Regions from separate parts of the Pseudalkalibacillus sp. JSM 102089 genome, predicted to be linked through region 2. Evidence: riboswitches for the same ligand, from Rfam matches in the RefSeq annotation. Region 2 holds a riboswitch; the other holds the start of a gene.

Region 1 (9,464 bases), on a different contig from region 2:
ACCGTACCTGAAGGAGGAGTCATAAAACCTGAAATGGGAATATCAATAATAGGATTCAAAGGGTTAATAACGATACCATCTGCCCCAACAAATAAATTTAAAGATCGATTTGGTAATGTACTATTCGCATAAACAACAGCAAGCGTCCATCCTGCATGGTTCGTATCAGCTGTGGAAGCTTGTAGAGGATCAAGCAGTCCTGGTACGCCACCAGCGGTGTATGTACCAGCACCAGCTGCTTGAACAATAGAAGTTACATCATTGGAACGCATGTAAAATCCTCGCGTGTTTGCTCCAAATGTAAAAGTAGGCTCGTTACTAGTAGTTGGATCGGGACTAATTGTGAAATCTGTCCCATTTGGGTCAGTAAAAGTAACAGAATTATTAATTTCAGATGTAATATCTTCGTTTACTGAAAGATAATTTCCTCCCCAGATTAATTCAGCATATAAAACGGTACTTCCAGCTGGTAATACTAAATTGGCCTCTGAGTTATTTAATGTATAATCAAGAGTGGTTCCTGGTGGAAAAGTTGGCACTTGAAGTGTTGTATCAGTTGTAATAAATGCTCCGATACTACCTTGTGTTCCTGCTTCATTAGCGTTAAGTAACTGACTTAAACCTAACGTATTTCCTGTAAATGTCATGGCTCCACATGTTCGGGTGGAGTATCGATTGATAAAAACCATAATGACAACCCCTATTGAACATACGTGTTCAAATATAGTCTAAAATTATTTTCTCTATACTATATGAATGCAGTAAAAAGACGTATAAACTCTTGTCCAATTGAATCTTAAAAATCATTTTTTATAGAGTAACTAATATAAAAAACCTCCCAAAGGAGGTTTTAAGATGATAAGAACTGTCCGCCATTAATGTGAATGGTTTGACCGGTCATATAAGAAGATCCGTCCGAACCAAGAAGAACGTAAGCTGCAGCCAATTCTTCTGGCTGACCCGGTCTCCCCATAGGTGTATTCGTACCAAAGTTTTTCACTTTTTCTGCTGAGAAGGTGGAAGGGATAAGCGGTGTCCAAATAGGACCAGGTGCAACGCTGTTGACACGAATTCCTTTTCCAACGAGCGACTTTGCGAGACTCCTTGTGAACGTAGTGATTGCGCCTTTTGTACTAGAGTAATCGATCAGCTGGTCATTGCCTTCATAGGCGGTTACGGAGGAAGTGTTAATGATTGCACTTCCATTTTTTAGATGGGGAAGAGCGGCTTTCGTCAGATGAAACATGGAAAAAACGTTGGTGCGGAATGTTTTTTCGAGCTGTTCAGCACTAATTTCTTCTATTCCCTGTTGGGGGTGCTGTTCTGCTGCATTATTAATTAAAATATCGAGCTGTCCGAAATGATCAATCACCTGTTTAATCAAATCGTAAGCAAAGCTTTCACTTCCAATGTCTCCCGGCAACAATAAACATTCGCTTCCGACTTCTTCGATTTTTTGCTTCGTAAGTTGCGCATCTTCATGTTCGTCAAGATAAACAATGGCGATTTTTGCTCCTTCTTTTGCATAAGCAATCGCAACGGCTTCACCTATCCCACTATCTCCTCCAGTAATGAGGACGACTTTATTCGTTAATTTTCCTGATCCTTTATAATCTGGGTCTTCCATTAAGGGCATTGGATTCATTTCTTGCTGAGATCCTGGTTGATGATTTTGATGTTGTGCTGGTTGTCCATCCGTTTGTCTAAAATCTGGTCGCATGGGATAGCTCCTTTCAAATCATATATATGTAAGGAGTTTCCAATAGAGAGAATTTCTAAACCTAAAGTCTGAGAATATAATGATGACATTTCCATTACATGATAAAATGAAACAAACCTATAATGTAGTTTGTGAGGCGAGAGGTATGAATTTTGATTTAAGCGAATCTGAATTTGAAGAACGATTTGCGTCGTTTTTGGAACAAAGTCAGCCCGAAATTGTAGAAAAGTGGCTGCTTGGCGCAAAAATTTCTCAAGAGGATCCTTATTATGAAGAAATCATTAAGAATGGGAAACGAACGGTTGAACTTATCTCTCGTTATATTCGTCTTCAGGATGAAAGCTGGATTATGACATTAACTAAGAAAATTGCCAATGAGCGAATTGAAGCAAATGTTAATATCGGAGAGTTTATTGCGAATATTAATTTTGGGAGATCAGTGGTGATCTCTGTCTTAAACGAATCATCATTTGATAGAGATGAACTTTCGAAAGGTATTCAAATCATTAATAATTACTTTAACGCCTATTCGTATCATTCAGTGACGGAATACACGAAGGTGAAGGATAATATCATTCATGATAAAAACAAATTTATACAAGAAATGCATAGTGATCGTTTAACCATTCTTGGTCAGCTAGGTGCGAGCTTTGCTCATGAGTTTCGCAATCCTCTTACCTCCATTAAAGGATTTTTAAAATTATTAGAAGATGATAGTGATGCTAATAATTTAATCGAGAAACATTATTTCGAAATCCTTAATAGCGAAATGAAAAGTCTAGAAGAGAAGGTAAGTCAATTTCTTTTCTTATCAAAAATGCGTGGGAGCGATGATCGCCCTCTTTCATTAAATTTAAGTGGATTATTAAGATATACTATTGAAATTCTTTATCCAAGACTACTAGAATCAAAGATAGAAGTGGAAACAGCAATTCATCCAGACATTCCACTGTTCGGTGTAGAAGAACAAATCAAACAAGTCATTCTTAATATTATGATTAACTCGATTGAAGAGTTAAATGAAAATAAAATCGATCATCGAAAAATTGAGATGAGCGCAAAAGAAAACCATGGACGAATCACGATTGAAATTTCCAATAACGGACGGCAAATTTCATCGCATCTTGTTGAAAGTATCTTTCAACCGTTCATTAGTACAAAAAAACTAGGGACGGGTCTTGGATTGTCTGTTTGCAAGCAAATTATTGAAAAGCACGAAGGTGTGATTTCAGTGCGATCAAATCCAGAAAAAACAACTTTTGTTATCGAACTTCCAGTAATGGTTGACAAAGGTGTGAAAGAAGAGTAGCTTAATAGTTATCAAACTATCAATCAAAAAAGCTTTTTATATATCCACTAGGGGAGTCATTTATATGACTGAGACAGGATGTCCTGGACCCTTTGAACCTGATCTGGTTAGCGCCAGCGGAGGAAAGTGGAGACGGATGCCACCGCAGCCGCTCCATTTTTGGAGCGGCTTTTGAACGTTGTAAAAAAACGTTGAGTCGCTTCAGAAATGACGGAACAACGGCATTCAAGCTCCTTTCCTCTTTATCAGTTGGATGAAAAGCGGAGAGGAGTTTTTTTATGTCGTTTACTGAACAGTTAAGAGAGGAAGCAGCACCAATTTTTGAAGGAATCTTTAACCATCCATTTGTAAGAGGAATTGCGGAGGGAAAGTTAGAGAAGGAACAGCTTGTTCACTATGTAAAGCAGGACTTTGAATATTTGAATACATTTGTTCGAATCTATGGCATTGCGCTATCGAAATGTGAAAACAGAGAAGAGATGGCGCTTTTCACTGAACAAATATCATTTGTACTCCATAGTGAGGTTCATCCTCATAATAATTTGTGTCAAGCTGCAGGCGTCACTTATGAAGAACTGCAAGGCTATCCCCTCGCCCCGACGGCACACCATTATACGAGGCATATGCTTGACGCTGCTCATTCAGGTACGCTCGGAGAAATCGTTGCAGCGCTTCTGCCATGTCCATGGACATACCTTGAGATTGGTCAGCGTTTAATGGAAGAGGTTAATCCTAAAGAAGATCATCCTTTTTATGATTGGATTACGTTTTACGGAGAGAAGTCAATGGAACCAGTGACGGATCAACTAAGAAAAATCCTCGATCAGTGGGCTGAGACGGCACCTGAAAGAGAATTGAAGCGAATCAGGGACTATTTCATTCTTAGCTGTCAGTTGGAATATGGTTTCTGGGAAATGGCTTATCAAGTAGAAGAGTGGCCAATCTCCCTCCAAAAAGGTGAGCGGGTATGAAACGACTAAAGCTTTCGGACATTTTGATTACGATCGTGATTGCCCTTGTTTTTGGGATTATTTATAAATTGTGGGGACCGGTCTATAACGTCTTTAAACCATTTGGCCTTCATATTGGTGATGTGATTTACGGAATGTGGTTTATTGCGGGAACTGTGGCAGTGCTTCTTCTTCGTAAGCCTGGTGTGGCACTACTTGCAGAAACAGCTGCAGCTTCTGGTGAATTTCTTGTTGGTTCAGAATATGGATTATCTGTTCTTCTATATGGAATTGTTCAAGGATTAGGAACGGAATTAATGTTTGCCTTATTTGGCTATAAACGATACACCGCATTTGTTGCGGCGCTTGGAGGGATTGCTGCTGCGGTAGGCTCCATTGTCATGGATGCTGCCTATGGATATGTGATGGACCTTGCTCTATGGAATTTACTACTTCTCATTGGTGCTAGGTTAATAGGTGGTTTTCTACTAGCTGGGCTACTTGCTTATTTCCTTGTAGAAGCTCTAGAGAAAACAGGTGTTACTAGCTTGGTTAGACCAGCAAGTGATGAAGATTATAAGGCGTTAGATCAGTAAGGAGTGGTTATATGAAAGTGGGTGTATCAAACCTTCGTGTAAAATATGCGGGAGCGGAAACGCTGTTATTTAATAAATTATCTCTTGAGATTGCAGAAGGGGAAAAGGTCTTATTTCTTGGTCCGAGCGGTTGTGGTAAATCCACTCTTCTGCAAATATTATCTGGGTTAATACCAAATGCCGTTCCAGTGCCTATGAAGGTAGATGCCAAAAGCATTCCAAAATCTTCAGGCGTCGTATTTCAAGATCCTGATTCTCAGTTTTGTATGCCATATGTGGATGAAGAGATGGCATTCGTACTGGAAAATCGTGCTGTCCCGCAACCTGAAATGGAAGGGTTAATTCGTCATTATCTTGAGAAGGTAGGTCTTTCCTTTAAGGATCCGCATATTGAGATTAATTCACTTTCACAAGGAATGAAACAGCGACTAGCCATTGCATCCATGCTTGCACTTGAGCCAGACGTGATTTTTTTGGATGAACCGACCGCATTACTTGATCCTGCAGGTACTTCTGACGTATGGAAAACAATTAAGCAAATTAATGCTACACAAACAATGATTATTGTGGAGCATAAGATTAATGAAGTGATTGATTTTGTTGATCGCATCGTCCTTTTCGATTCAGAGGGAAGGATTATCGCAGATGCCGACCCAAAAAGTATCTTCTCCTTTTATAAACATAAGATGAAAGAATATGGGATTTGGTATCCGGGCGTATGGGAAGAACATACAAGTGAAAAAAATCTTCCTGCATCGTATGTTAAAGGGGAAGAAATTCTTGAGATTAAACAGTTAAAAGGGTATCGTGGCAAAATCCCAAAAATTGAAGTGCATAATGGATCAGCTCATGAAGGAGAATGGATTGTGGTTACCGGAAAGAATGGAGCAGGTAAAAGCTCCTTTCTTTTAAGTTTAATGAATGTGATGAAAACGTCCGGGAAAAAGAGAGTAAAGAATCAGGAATTAAAATCGATCAAAGATTCCCGTGAGCAACTAGCTTTTGTTTTTCAAAATCCAGAATTTCAATTTGTCACGAATTCTGTCTATGATGAACTTGCTTATTCCCTTGAAATGATAGGAGATGTGGAAGTAGATCAAAAAGTAGCCCAGTGGCTTCAAGCATATGATCTTAAGCAAGTGCGAACTCTTCATCCGTACCAGCTTTCTACGGGGCAAAAAAGAAGGTTAAGCGTAGGAACGGCCATGTTTGGTTCTCAACCGATTCTCTTGTTAGACGAACCAACATTTGGTCAGGATGCAAGTAATACGTTTAAGTTGCTAGCTTTATTTGAACAATTAAGGTCAAAGGGAATGCTCATTATCATGGTGACGCATGATGAGGAGATTGTTCAAAATTATGGGACGAGAGAGTGGGTCATTGAAGAGGGTAAGCTAACCGCTGATCGAGAACTTCTGAGAAGGGAAGAGAGGGAACATCATGCAGTGGACTCTACAATATAAAGAAACATGGCTTCATCGTTTAAATCCTGCTTTCAAATTGGTGTTCATTTTAGCATTATTTATCCTTCTTTTATTCGTTCACAATCCAAATTTGATTAGCAATGTAACAGTGGTTCCATTAATTCTCGTCTTGTTCGCCACAGGACATCAGAAAAAGATACTAGCGATCTTAATGATTCCATTTTTGTTATTATTTTTCTCAAGTGCTTCTAGTATGATGTTCTTTGGTCAAGGAACAACGACTTGGTGGAAGTGGGGAATCGTTCATATTACAGAAGAGAGCTTCTTTCGAGGTCTTCACATCGGGTTTCGAGCTTTAAATTTCGCCTTGCTCGGACTTCTATTCGCTTTGACAACGAGGCCAGTATTTCTCTTCTATTCCCTCGTTCAACAGCTTAAAGTACCGCCTCGGTATGCCTATAGCTTTATGGCTGCTGTTCGGATTCTTCCTGTTATGATGGAGGAATTCCAACAGCTAAGAGCTGCATTACTTATTAGAGGTATAAAAAAGAAAAAAGGGTTCGCTCGAATCATGCAGTCTGTGACGCTTTATGCGGTGCCGTTGCTTTCTCAAAGTATTCGTAGAGCTCATCGCATTGCAGTTGCCATGGAAGCGAAGCAATTCAATAATAAGGAACGAACTTATTATTACAAACAGACCTTTTCGAGAGTAGACGTATATTTTATACTCTACATCACGCTAGGTTTTTCTCTTGCTTATTGGGGTGGTCTAACATTTCCTTACTTCGATATCACAGATGTTAGAAATTAAGAAACCGGCTGGTTAGCCGGTTTCTTTTCATTGCTTGATTTCTACAAGTGGTCAGTATCCTTAGAATACTGGTGTTTCCCGCCTTCACGATTTTCTTCTTTCAACTTGTTTTTCAACATTCGTTTAGCATTATGATCAACTGCTTTTTTATTATTATCTTTTGTTGATGACACGTTATGTCCTCCCTTGCTAGGATTGCCATGCACAATAATAGAGTACGCGATTATGCGACATCCTATGTAAAAGGAAGTTATTTATTTAAGAAAAACAATGCAAGTGTTCCTGGTCCTGAGTGAGAGCCAATCGTAGCGCCTACTTCATGAATGACAAAGTGCTCACTCCCATATGTGTCTTGAATCGCACTTTTTAATTTTTCAGCGCTTTCAAGGTCATCTCCATGTGATATGCCGATTAATTGAGACTGAAGATTAACACCGCGTTCTTGCATGATCTCAACCATACGCTTTGTGACTTTGTTTTTTCCACGAATTTTTTCAATCGGAACAAGTTTCCCGTCTTCAACGTGGAGCACTGGTTTGATTTTTAACATTCCACCAAAGAAGGCCGAAGCTTTGCTGACGCGACCACCGCGTTGAAGGAACTCCAGGTCGTCTACTGTGAAAATGTGTTCCATGTGCGTTAAATACTTGCTGTTTAAGCTTTCTGATATTTGCTCAAATCCTTCACCTTTTTCAGCAAGCTCTGCAGCGTGGATCGCCATAAGTCCGTAGCCGAGAGAAGCAGCTTTGGAATCAATGACCTCCATTTGTACGTCAGGGTATTCTTCCTGTACTTCATTTTTTATGATGGCAGCGGATTGGTATGTACCTGAAATGCCAGAAGATAGCGCAATATAAATAAAAGGCTGACCCATTTTAGCGTATTTCGTAAATGTCTCTCGTATCCGTGCTGGAGGAATTTGCGACGTTTTGGCCATTGTACCTTCTCGCAAAGTCTTATATAACTCTTTTGCTTGGATCTCTTCACGGTCATAATACTCCTGATCTCCGATAATGACCATTAGTGGCATGATGTCGATGTCGTGCTTTCGTGCGAGATCCTCTGGCAAATCGGAGGCGCTATCTGTAATGATTTTAACTGTCATGGACGATCGTCCCTTCTTCATTTTTAAGTCAGTATGTAAATGAATGTTTGTTATAATCAAGTTTATCCCATTAGTAAAGAGGAAATCAATCCTATTGATGGGGTTGAATAGAAAACAGTTGACGTAGATTAGATAGTTTGATTAGATATACTTGGCTTAGTAGATGTGGCTTTACCTAATCGTCACTTATAAAGATCGGATCCTGAGAGTATTGTCAATCGGATCAGTCTCTACTTATATTCTGTAAACGAGTTAAATCTCTGTTTCAAAAAAGAAGGTGTTCTTATTGGAAGAAGTAAAAAAAATTATTGTAATTCTCTTAGGTGCGATTCTTGGTGCAGTTTCTTTGAACTTATTTCTTATCCCTGCCAATGTATATGCTAGTGGTTTTACTGGTATCGCACAGCTCATTTCTAGTGTACTAAGTGATTATACGCCTATTTCAATCTCAACGGGTATTTTACTTATGTTACTAAATATCCCTGTAGCTATTCTGGGGTGGAAGAAAGTGGGCAAGTCTTTTACATTATATAGCGTCATTAGTGTAGGAGCTACTACCTTTTTCCTTGAAATCATTCCAGTTCAGGCTCTGTCAGAAGATATACTGCTCAATGCAGTGTTTGGCGGAGTAATTGCAGCGATTGGTATCGGTTTTACATTAAAATGGGGGGCTTCCACCGGGGGAATGGACATCGTAGCCATGATTCTATCCCGCATGAAAGACCGTCCAATCGGTACGTATTTCTTCAGCATGAACGCGTTGATTATCCTCACCGCAGGAATGCTTTATGGCTGGGAAAAAGCCCTTTATACGCTCGTTACCTTATACGTATCATCTCGAGTAATCGACGTCATTCATACACGTCACGAAAAACTAACAGCTATGATCGTAACTTCCAAAGGAAATGAAATGCAAAAAGCCATTCATGACCGTCTTGTAAGAGGAATCACCAAGCTTCCTGCCAAAGGTGCTTACAGAGGAGAAGACAAAGAAATGCTCATGATCGTCGTCACACGTTATGAACTATACGACCTCGAGCACATCATCCAAGACATCGACCCAACCGCCTTCACCAACATAGTCAACACCACAGGCATCTTCGGATTCTTTAGAACGGATGGTTAAGAAAAGCGGAAGTGAGCGTTTAGGGACGACAAACGCTGGAGGCCCTTCATTTGAACACGGTTTTTGTGTTCGGATGAAGGGCTGAAGCGATCGAGAGGCTGGGCGCTGCAGCTAGCCAAGAAAAGCGGAGCGGGCCTGCCTAAATCCGCAGGATGTTGGAGCCCAAGAGATTGAGACGATTTTTGTCTCATTCGATTGGGCGAAACAGCCGAAGGATTTGGCCCGCACAGCTAGACAAGAAAAGCGGAGACGAGCGTTTAGAAACGGAGATATTGGAGCTCTTGAACTAGAACACGTCCTTTGTGTTCTGGTGAAAGAGCGAAATATCGCAGTTTCTGCGAGTCACAGCTAGACAATAAAAGCGGAAGTGGGCGTTTAGACACTGCAGGCACTGGAGCCTTTTCATTTGAACACGTCCTTTAT
Region 2 (9,464 bases):
CCCGCTCTTGAAATGTTTTTAAATCGGCCTGAATACCAGCTCCTCCCCCACTATCAGATCCAGCTATCGTAAGTGCTTTACGCATAAAACTCACTCCTTCATTATATAACCTGGAAACGATCAGGTCGAAATTGACCGAGCCCTAATTCACTAACACTTCCATCGATTTCATCAGCTACAATCTTTGCTGTAACAGGACTAAGTAAGATTCCGTTCCGATAATGACCAGTGGCTAAAATAACCTTAGGTTTATGATCTAGCTTTCCGATAATAGGAAAGCCATCTTGAGTAGCAGGTCTTAACCCCGCCCACTTATGAAATGGATTTTTCTGCTGTAAGGCAGGCATCACTTGCTTACTCCATTTCTCAAGTCTTCCTACACCATGTTCCGTAACAGCTGTATCAAAACCAGCGATGTCCTCCGAAGCACCAGCAACAACTGATCCATTTGCTTTCGCTACAAGATAGCCTTGACTCGTAAAAATAATGTGATTGAGAGATGGGGCTTCATATGCGCAAATTTGTCCACGTATTGGATAAATTGGCAACGTCAAACCAAGTGCTTCCTCCCAGTACATAGACCATGCTCCTGCAGCAAGAACAACTCGATCGCTTTCGATTTGTTGACCTTTTACCACAACGCTATTCTCTTCAAACGTCGCCTCTCCCGCATTCTCTATCACCCGAACACCTAACTTGCGACAAGCATCTAAAAGTGCTGAGACGTAGCCAGGAGCATAAATATGTGACTCTTCTGGACACCATAATGCTGCAACAACATCTTGAGAAAGGCCTGGCTCTTTCACTCTTACTTCGTCAGCATTTAATATTGTAGATTCAACGTTAAACTTACGTTGCCAGGCCTGCTTTGTCTCAAGAGACAGCCGATCAGCCTCATGATAGATACAATAAAGACTGCCGCTCTCGCAATATTCAAAATCAACTTCTGAATTCTGTTTGATTTCTTCCTGCCATTTCGGGAAAAGCTTTAAACTATGTTGGCAAAGTCTGAAAAAATCATCTGGATCTTCTTCAATTTCCGAATAAGGCGCAAGCATGCCTGCAGCTGCACCTGAAGCTTGCCCCCCACACTTATGAGCTTCTACTACAGTCGTTTCATGTCCCCTCGTACGGCATTCATATGCTATGGAGAGACCAATCACACCGCCTCCTACAACCGTAATGTTAGCCATGATCGCCCTCCTTCTATTAATTTCGTACCGGACTACTTGCAGTGGCGTACTTCTTTTTAGGAATTCTTCCTGCAACGTAAGACAATCTTCCTGCTCTAATAGCCAACTTAACTGACTCAGCCATCATGACAGGGTTTCTCGCTTTCGCTATGGCTGTATTAAGGAGGACTCCATCTGCCCCAAGCTCCATCGCTTGTGTTACATCAGATGCATGTCCAAGACCCGCATCGACTATGACTGGTACCTTCAGTTGTTCTGTAATTAGTTCAATATTGTATGGATTTAAGATGCCGAGACCAGTTCCAATAGGAGATCCCCCTGGCATGACAGCCGCTGCACCTGCTTCTTGTAGTCGATAGCAAAGTGCTGGATCATCAGAAGTATACGGTAAAACAACAAAACCTTCTTTAGCAAGAACCTCTGTAGCTTTCAAGGTTTCCACCGGATCAGGGATTAGCATTTTTTCATCTCGACTAACTTCGATTTTTATCCAATCACTTAAGCCAGATGCTTTTGCTAAACGAGCGATGCGAATGGCTTCTTCAGCAGTCGTAGCTCCGGAAGTATTGGGCAAATAGTGAAATGATTGATTCTCGATGTGCTGTAAGATCGCATCTTCATTTGGTGCAGTAAGATTCACTCTTCGAATAGCAAATGTGAGAACTTCTGCTTCAGAAGCTTCAATTGCTTTATTTTGAACATATGGATTTGGATATCTTCCCGTGCCAAGAAACAAGCGGGAAGAAAGTTCTTTACCAGCTATTGTTAATTTATCATTCATTCGGTCAACCCCCTCCTACAAAGTGGACAAGTTCAATTTTCATTCCTTCTTTTACTTCTGTATCGATCCATTCCGAGCGATCAATAATTGTTCCATTAACTTCAGTGACAACCAACCCTTCTTGCAAGCCAAAATGAGTAACAACTTCTTTCAATGTTGCCACTTCTAAATCATGCTGCTCTCCATTAACTAGTAATGTCACTTGGGAATCACCTCTTTTTGAATGGATTGAATAAATGCTTCGCACGTGCCTTTAATATCGGCACTACCAACTACTTCACTAATGACACATACTCTAGAAGCACCTGAATGGAGGACGTCCGAAACATTATGCAATTTGATGCCGCCGATGGCTACAAACGGAATAGATATTTCTGCTGCAACTTCTTTGAGATAGTCAGTTGTTACTGGATCAACAACATCGCTTTTGCTATTTGTGGGAAAGACTGGCCCAGCCCCAATGTAATCAGCACCACGCTGCTCTGCTTCACGCGCTTCTTCTATTCGATGTGTGGAGATACCTATGATCTTATTAGGTCCAACAATCTTCCTTGCTACCTCTAAAGGTAAATCATCCTGACCGAGATGAATGCCATCAGCATCAACGGCTAGCGCAATATCAATGTGATCATTCACAATAAAAGGAACTTCATATTTTTGTGTTAGCTCCTTTAATCTCAAAGCTTTTTCTAGTACAACCTTTTTAGAATTCGTCTTATCACGCAATTGAATAATATCAGTACCACCTTGTATCGCTTGCTCCATTACCTCAACTAGGTCTCGATCAGGGTGGAATTCTTCCCCTGTAATGACGTATAATTTAAAATCCTTCATTATTTACCTCCTCTAATACTTTTAACCTTAAGCCTATGTTAACGAGCTTTGTTGATTTTCGGCTCAATTACGCTCTGTGATAACCAATCGCTTCGAGCTAAAAATCGAGAATCAAGAGTATAAGCTACCACCGTAAACGCTTAAAAACGATTAACATAAAACACACTAAAAAACCCCATTCCGCGTAAGGAATGGGGGTAGTAATACGTAATCAATACTGCTACCGACTTCCCTACGCTGGTATCAACCAGATCAGGTTCAAGGGTAAAAGAAATGACGGTTTCTTTTTCTCAGCCTTCCCTTACATGAAGGCACCCCTAGTCTTTGGAATTATGAAATTAAGTTTATTATGACAAAGAAGTGATTAAAAAACAAGCCACTAACCTACATATACAGAGAAGAAAGGAAAATCCCTAATGTATCTTGGTAAATAGTGTTGAAATCAGAAGTAGGCAAAGGACTTTCCCCTTTTCCAATTTCTACGGTAAAACCCGGTCTTCTAAAGTCTTGAATAAACCAATCCTTGTATCCAGCGAAACTATCAACATAGCGAACTGCTCGATAACCGCTCAGTCGCGAAAATTCTCTCACCAAGATTTCTGACTCAGGAGGTTCAAGTCCTTCGAAACCCCAAAAGATCACTTCACCTTGAGAATGAAATGCTAGCGCACGATCAAATTTCTTTCTTCTCGTCAGGTCTGCGATCGCTATTGCTTCTGGCTCTGTAAGCGGTGCTTTTCCCGGGTAATTTCTTGGAGAAGGTTTTGTTGGTTTTCGTTCAGCTTCTATTTCCCATTTAGCAGGATACTGATTGTTTAAATCAACTCCCCTAATGTTCGCCTTCCATCTGTTAAATTGTTCACTTCCATTATTAATTTGATCCGCCAATGAGCGGTAAGGTTCTTCTTCAGGTAATCCATTAATGACAAGATCCACTCCATCTGGGTTTACCATGGGTACAAGAGAGAGAGAAGTCGTTTCATATAGAGATGGGAGGTAAACACCGCTCAATCTCTGACTATTCGTCAATTCACGAGAATAATCATCTACAAATTTCATAATGAGAGTTGAGGTTAACCATTCATTAGCATGAAATGCTCCATTCATATGAACTTTTTTCTTTCCTGTTCCCACTACTAGTTCTGGGATTGGCTTTTCCATGACAGATTCGCCAATGATGGATCGTTTAATAAATGGATAAACAGCAAGTATTTTTCGAATATCATTAACAAGGGTTTGATAATCGTAATTTTGATTTGGGTTAATGAGTGACCACGTTACACGAATCGGTATATTCACTTTTTCTCCTGGTTGTAACGAAAAAGGATTCGAATCGTTTAGCAAAAGAACACCATCTAGGGGTGTTCCGTACCATCCTGCTATTTTCCATAATGTATCTCCTGGCTTAATGGTATAACTTTTCGTGACAAACCCAGGGATCTGAATTTGTTCTCCGACTATAAGTTGATCAGGATTCTCAAGATTATTACTATCTAATATTAATTGAAGTGGAATTTGAAACACTCGGCTATATTTCCAAAGGCTATCCCCACTCTTCACCCTAATTTTCATGTCATACCCTCCCACATTTCATATCCTTCTTACAATGATATGAAATAATGAGTGATGCATATGCTACATAATTAGGACATATTAGCCTTATTGCTCGCCTCAGAAAAAGTTCACTACAATACAAAAACCCCACCTAATATCCAAGGTGGGGTTTGCATCTTTCATGCTATTTTTCTATTTCTGTATCCTCTTGTTGCTCATCATGCTTGCCTAAGAAACGTAGAAGGTCTCCATAAACGATTTTATCTGAGTAGGCAAGATCAGTTTTTGCCTTCTCCATGTATGGTTCACAGGCTGATTTATCCGTTTCTTCTCCTGTTTCTTTGTCATAACAGACACTTTTAGTGTATAGATTATTTTCAGTAATGAAGCTTCCATCGCGAAGGATAGTGAAATTATCCTGTTCTTTTGCAAAAAGATCGTTACCAAATTTAATCATATCCTTCGTATCAATACCAAGCAGGTGCATAATTGTCGGCTTCAAATCAATTTGACCACCGACCTGTTCCATCACTTCCCCTTCTTGGCCAGGAATATGAACAACGAGCGGAACTTTTTGAAGCTCCGTGGATTCAAATGGTGTGATTTCTTTGCCTAAGAATTCTCCCATAGCTTTGTTATGGTTCTCAGAAATTCCATAGTGATCACCGTACATGACGAAGATCGAATCTTCATAAAGTCCTTCTTCTTTCATTCGCTCAAAGAATTTCTTTAGAGCTTCATCTTGATATCGAACCGTAGTGAAATATCTGTTAACAGTTCCATCATCTGAAGTCCACTCTGGAATATATTCATCCTCTGATTCAAGTGTAAAAGGAAAGTGGTTTGTTAATGTAATGTATTTAGCATAGTAAGGTTCCGGTAGCGTTTCTAAATATTTAATGGATTGATCAAAGAAATATTCATCTTTCAATCCCCATCCGATTGAATTATCAGGCGTTACTGTAAAATCATTAATGTCATAGAACTTATCGTATTTAAGGGAGTCATACATAACGTCACGGTTCCAGAAGCTTTTGTTATTCGCATGGAAGACAGCGTTATAGTATCCATTCTCACTTAATATTTCTGGTGATGCATTGTATTCGTTCCCTGAATGGGTAAAGAATACAGCTCCACTTGGAAGTCCATATAATGAATTCTCAAGAATAAATTCGGAGTCAGAAGTTTTACCCTGAGCTGTTTGATGATAGAAATTCGGGAAATAATAACTTTCATCTATAAGATCATTTAAGAAAGGCGTAATTTCTTCTCCATCCACTTCTTCATTCACTACAAAACTCTGTGTGGATTCTAACGATACAAGGATGATGTTTTTCCCTTCAGCTTCACCAAACATTTCAGGATCTGGCTCAACGTGGTTAGCTTTTACATAGTTTTCAATATCTACGATCTCACTGCCATCCGCAAATGCTCGCTGTGCTTTTGCTTTGGACTGAAGAACAGCGTCATAAACGTGGTAGTTATAAGTACCAATATATTTTATGAGCATTTCACGATCAAACGTACGAGTTAAAAGCTGCGGGCGTTCTGTTTCTGCAAGCCCAACATTAACAGCAAAAAGAGCTATAGCGCTAGCAAATACAATAGCAATTTCTTTCTTCTTAACCGTGTACGCCTTCGTTTTTCTTACGAAAAGGAAAACTGCCAGAATAATGATATCTACAAAGAGCAAGAAATCAAAACCGCTTACAAGTTCAGCAATACTATTACCAAGCTCCCCCATATTATTCGTTTGAAACAACAATGGTATTGTTATAAAATCAGTAAATTCACGGTAGTATACGACGTTTGCAAATAGGATAAATGAGCCAATAAAATTAATGACCAGTAGTACTCTGTTGCGATACTTTGGTGAGGCAAATAGGGCAAAACCGAGGAATAGCAATACAGAACTAATTGGGTTTAGCAGTAATATAAACCCTTCCATTTTATTTTCAGGTTCAATGTTGAAAGCAAATTCGTACACCAAATACGTTTTTAACCACAGCATAAAGGCTACGATTAGGAAAAAAGAATACTTATTTTGTAGCTTTTTCATGTTTTCTTAGTACCTCCTTAGTTGAATATAAGGAAAAGCTACCATTACTTTCTACGACCATACATAATCGCTATGATAGTATGTTTTCGAAATTTAATCAACTAACTTTTGTCCTTATTTTAGTATTTCTTTCACAATTATTTTGATTCTGAGCTTCCTGTCTGTTAGTAATAACGAATGAAATGGACAAAAAGTTTCATTTGGGCAATTTTTTTACAAAAAAAAAGAAAAGATCGAACTTAACTGATCTTTTCTTCCCTTGTTATAGCAGGCTGAAACATGAAAAACCAGGACTATTTCATCAATTTCGTTTTTACGAGCCACGCTCCTCCTATTACGCCAGCATCATTGCCGAGTGTGGCAATTGCAAAATCCGCACCTTTTCTAACTCTTGGCAATGCATATTTTTCAAATTGTTTTTTTAAGGGGGTAAGAAGCGCTTCGCCTGCTTTTGATACGCCCCCACCTATTACAATTTTAGAAGGATTCAAAGAATTAGCCAGGTTGGCAATCGCAAGTCCTAGATGGAAAGTTACATTATTCACTACTTCAACAGCATATGGATCCTGGGCCTCAGCGCCTTCAAAAATATCACGAGAAGTAATTTCACTCTTTTCTTGATAAATATGATATAGGACACTGTCCTGATGTGACATAAGTTTTTCCATCGCAATACGAACAACACCAGTCGCTGAGGCTACTGTTTCAAGGCAGCCTGTTTTGCCACAATTGCATTGCGCTCCACCATCAGGGATGGATGTAATATGACCTATTTCCCCCGCCATGCCATTCGTTCCATGAATGATTGTTCCATTCGTAATAATGCCTCCGCCTACTCCAGTCCCTAGCGTGACGCATAGTAAATCACGTGCTCCATCCCCTGCGCCACGCCACATTTCACCAAGAGCAGCAATGTTCGCATCGTTATCAATAATAACTGGTAACCCTGTTTCAACTTCAAGCTTGTCTTTTAAAGGAAAGTCTCGCCATCCAATGTTTACTGCGTGGTAAATAAATCCTGAATCCATTTCAATGAAACCTGGAGCTCCCATACCGATACCAGAAAACTTCTTTCTGCTAACATTCATTTCTTCCATCTTATCATCAATAGCACGAGCTATGTGAGTTGTGATATGACGACCAGCTTCCGATTTATCAGTAGGAATTTCCCATTTACTAATAATTTCACCATAAAAATCAAGGAATGAAAGCTTGATAGTTGTTCCACCTAAATCAACACCAATGAGCCATTTTTCTTCTTTCATCTTAATCCACCTTTCGCAAGTAACACTCTATTTCAGAGGAAAACCTTTCTTTTCAAGAAATTTCTTCATATACGTTCGAACAGGGGTCGCTAATTTATGTGCCATCATAGAAGTCCATCCTGCTGATCGTTGACCTCCCGTTCGATTCGTGTAGTAACCTGAAATAACTTCATCATATTCGTTTAATCCTTCTTTAAATGCATTTGCATCATGCTCATATTCATCAATATGATAGATGTTATTTAGAGGTAATCGTGGTTTTACATCTGGATCCTGATCGGGATATCCAACACAAAGTCCAAATAAAGGAATAACAAATTGAGGAAGATTCAATACTTCACTCACTTTTTCAAGGTCGTTCCGAATGCCACCAATATAGCAAATACCTAGTCCCATTGACTCTGCTGCTATGCTGGCGTTTTGTGCAGCAAGCGCTGCATCTATTAATCCTACCATGAACTTTTCAGTTGTTTGCGTCGTTTCCGTTACATCTGTCCCATGCATTTCAGCTGTTGCATGGTGGCGATTGAAATCTGCACAAAAAACAAAGAAGTGACCATTCTTTTCAACATAACTTTGCCCACCAGCTAATTCAGCAAGCTGCTTTTTCTTTTCTTTATCTTCCACACCAATGATCGAATAAGCTTGTATGTAGCTTGAAGTTGAAGCGGATTGCGCTGCTTTTACTAACGTATGAATTTGCTCTTCCGTTAATGGATTATCTTTAAATGCTCTAATTGAGCGGTGAGCAAGCATCGTTTCAATTGTCTGATTCATGTTTTGTCCCTCTCCTTGCTAATTTCATTTCTTATGATCATTCTGGCGACGAGGTAATCCTCATTCTCGAGAATTTTCATATCGTATAACTCTTGGATCTCGCCTTCCATTAGTTCCAGGTCTCCAAGTCGAGTTCCAGTATAAACAATCATGCCATATTGCTTTAAAAGCTGCTGTATATCATAAAATGTTTTCATTATCTTCACCATTGTTCATTATAGCAATCCCTAGCGCCAAAAAAAATAATTACGCACAAAAAGACCACATCCCATTTAAGAAATGTAGTCTCTTCTTTACATTTTGTAAATAAGCCATTGATATTGGTCGATATTAACGATCTGGATCTTTAGGATGTAATACCGTCGGCCTGCGATTTTTAAGTGGCATAGGTGATCTGAAAATAACATCTCGAAATGCTCGATAAGAAAACGGAATAAACGGCCATAGATAAGGAATATGAAACGATTTTGTACGAATTAAAAGCATTATCCATAGTGTAAATCCTCCAACAAATCCAATTACGCCAAAAGCTGCGGTCAAAACGAGCAGTAAGAGACGAAAAAGTCGATTGGCAAGACTTAATTCATAGGATGGTGTTGCGAATGTCCCCATTGCTGCAAGGGCCAAATATAAAATGACCTCATTAATAAACAGTCCTACCTCTACTGCTACTTGTCCAATCAAGATGGCCGATACAAGACCAAGCGCAGTCGCAAGGGAGGTTGGAGTATGAATGGTTGCCATCCTGAGTATATCAATCCCTATTTCTATAAGTAAAAATTGAACGAACAGAGGCAATGTCCCGTTTTGATCTACCCCAATAAACTGCATATTTGAACCTAGTAACCGTGGGTTTGTAGCAAATAAATACCATAGCGGCAAAATGAAAATTCCGATCCAAACGGCTATAAAACGAACAAGTCTCAAATATCCGCCAACAAGCGGCTTTTGCCTGTACTCTTCAGCATGTTGCAGATGATGCCAGAAAGTAGTAGGTGTAA

Evidence for each region. Region 2 has a riboswitch for thiamine pyrophosphate ahead of thiE (thiamine phosphate synthase). Riboswitches for the same ligand answer to the same signal wherever they lie in the genome.
Region 1: linked by a shared signal. The riboswitch ahead of tenA (thiaminase II) and the one ahead of thiE (thiamine phosphate synthase) in region 2 are both predicted to bind thiamine pyrophosphate.

The regions. Positions count from the first base shown of each region.
Region 1 is NZ_JBEWYW010000001.1:819,986-829,449, reverse strand. It holds partial or broken gene ABVF21_RS22790 (hypothetical protein) at 135-689, opposite strand; gene ABVF21_RS04160 (SDR family oxidoreductase) at 851-1,720, opposite strand; gene ABVF21_RS04155 (histidine kinase N-terminal domain-containing protein) at 1,866-3,029, shown strand; TPP riboswitch at 3,069-3,171, shown strand; gene tenA (thiaminase II) at 3,308-4,000, shown strand; gene ABVF21_RS04145 (ECF transporter S component) at 3,997-4,575, shown strand; gene ABVF21_RS04140 (ABC transporter ATP-binding protein) at 4,587-6,038, shown strand; gene ABVF21_RS04135 (energy-coupling factor transporter transmembrane component T family protein) at 6,016-6,810, shown strand; gene ABVF21_RS04130 (DUF3941 domain-containing protein) at 6,852-6,983, opposite strand; gene ABVF21_RS04125 (DegV family protein) at 7,061-7,915, opposite strand; gene ABVF21_RS04120 (YitT family protein) at 8,193-9,041, shown strand.
Region 2 is NZ_JBEWYW010000004.1:289,498-298,961, reverse strand. It holds gene thiD (bifunctional hydroxymethylpyrimidine kinase/phosphomethylpyrimidine kinase) at 1-85, opposite strand, end outside; gene thiO (glycine oxidase ThiO) at 102-1,193, opposite strand; gene ABVF21_RS12165 (thiazole synthase) at 1,210-1,974, opposite strand; gene thiS (sulfur carrier protein ThiS) at 1,979-2,176, opposite strand; gene thiE (thiamine phosphate synthase) at 2,173-2,808, opposite strand; TPP riboswitch at 3,021-3,137, opposite strand; gene ABVF21_RS12150 (M14 family metallopeptidase) at 3,193-4,380, opposite strand; gene ABVF21_RS12145 (LTA synthase family protein) at 4,547-6,421, opposite strand; gene ABVF21_RS12140 (ROK family glucokinase) at 6,715-7,686, opposite strand; gene nfsA (oxygen-insensitive NADPH nitroreductase) at 7,714-8,463, opposite strand; gene ABVF21_RS12130 (YqgQ family protein) at 8,460-8,660, opposite strand; gene ABVF21_RS12125 (spore germination protein) at 8,794-9,464, opposite strand, start outside.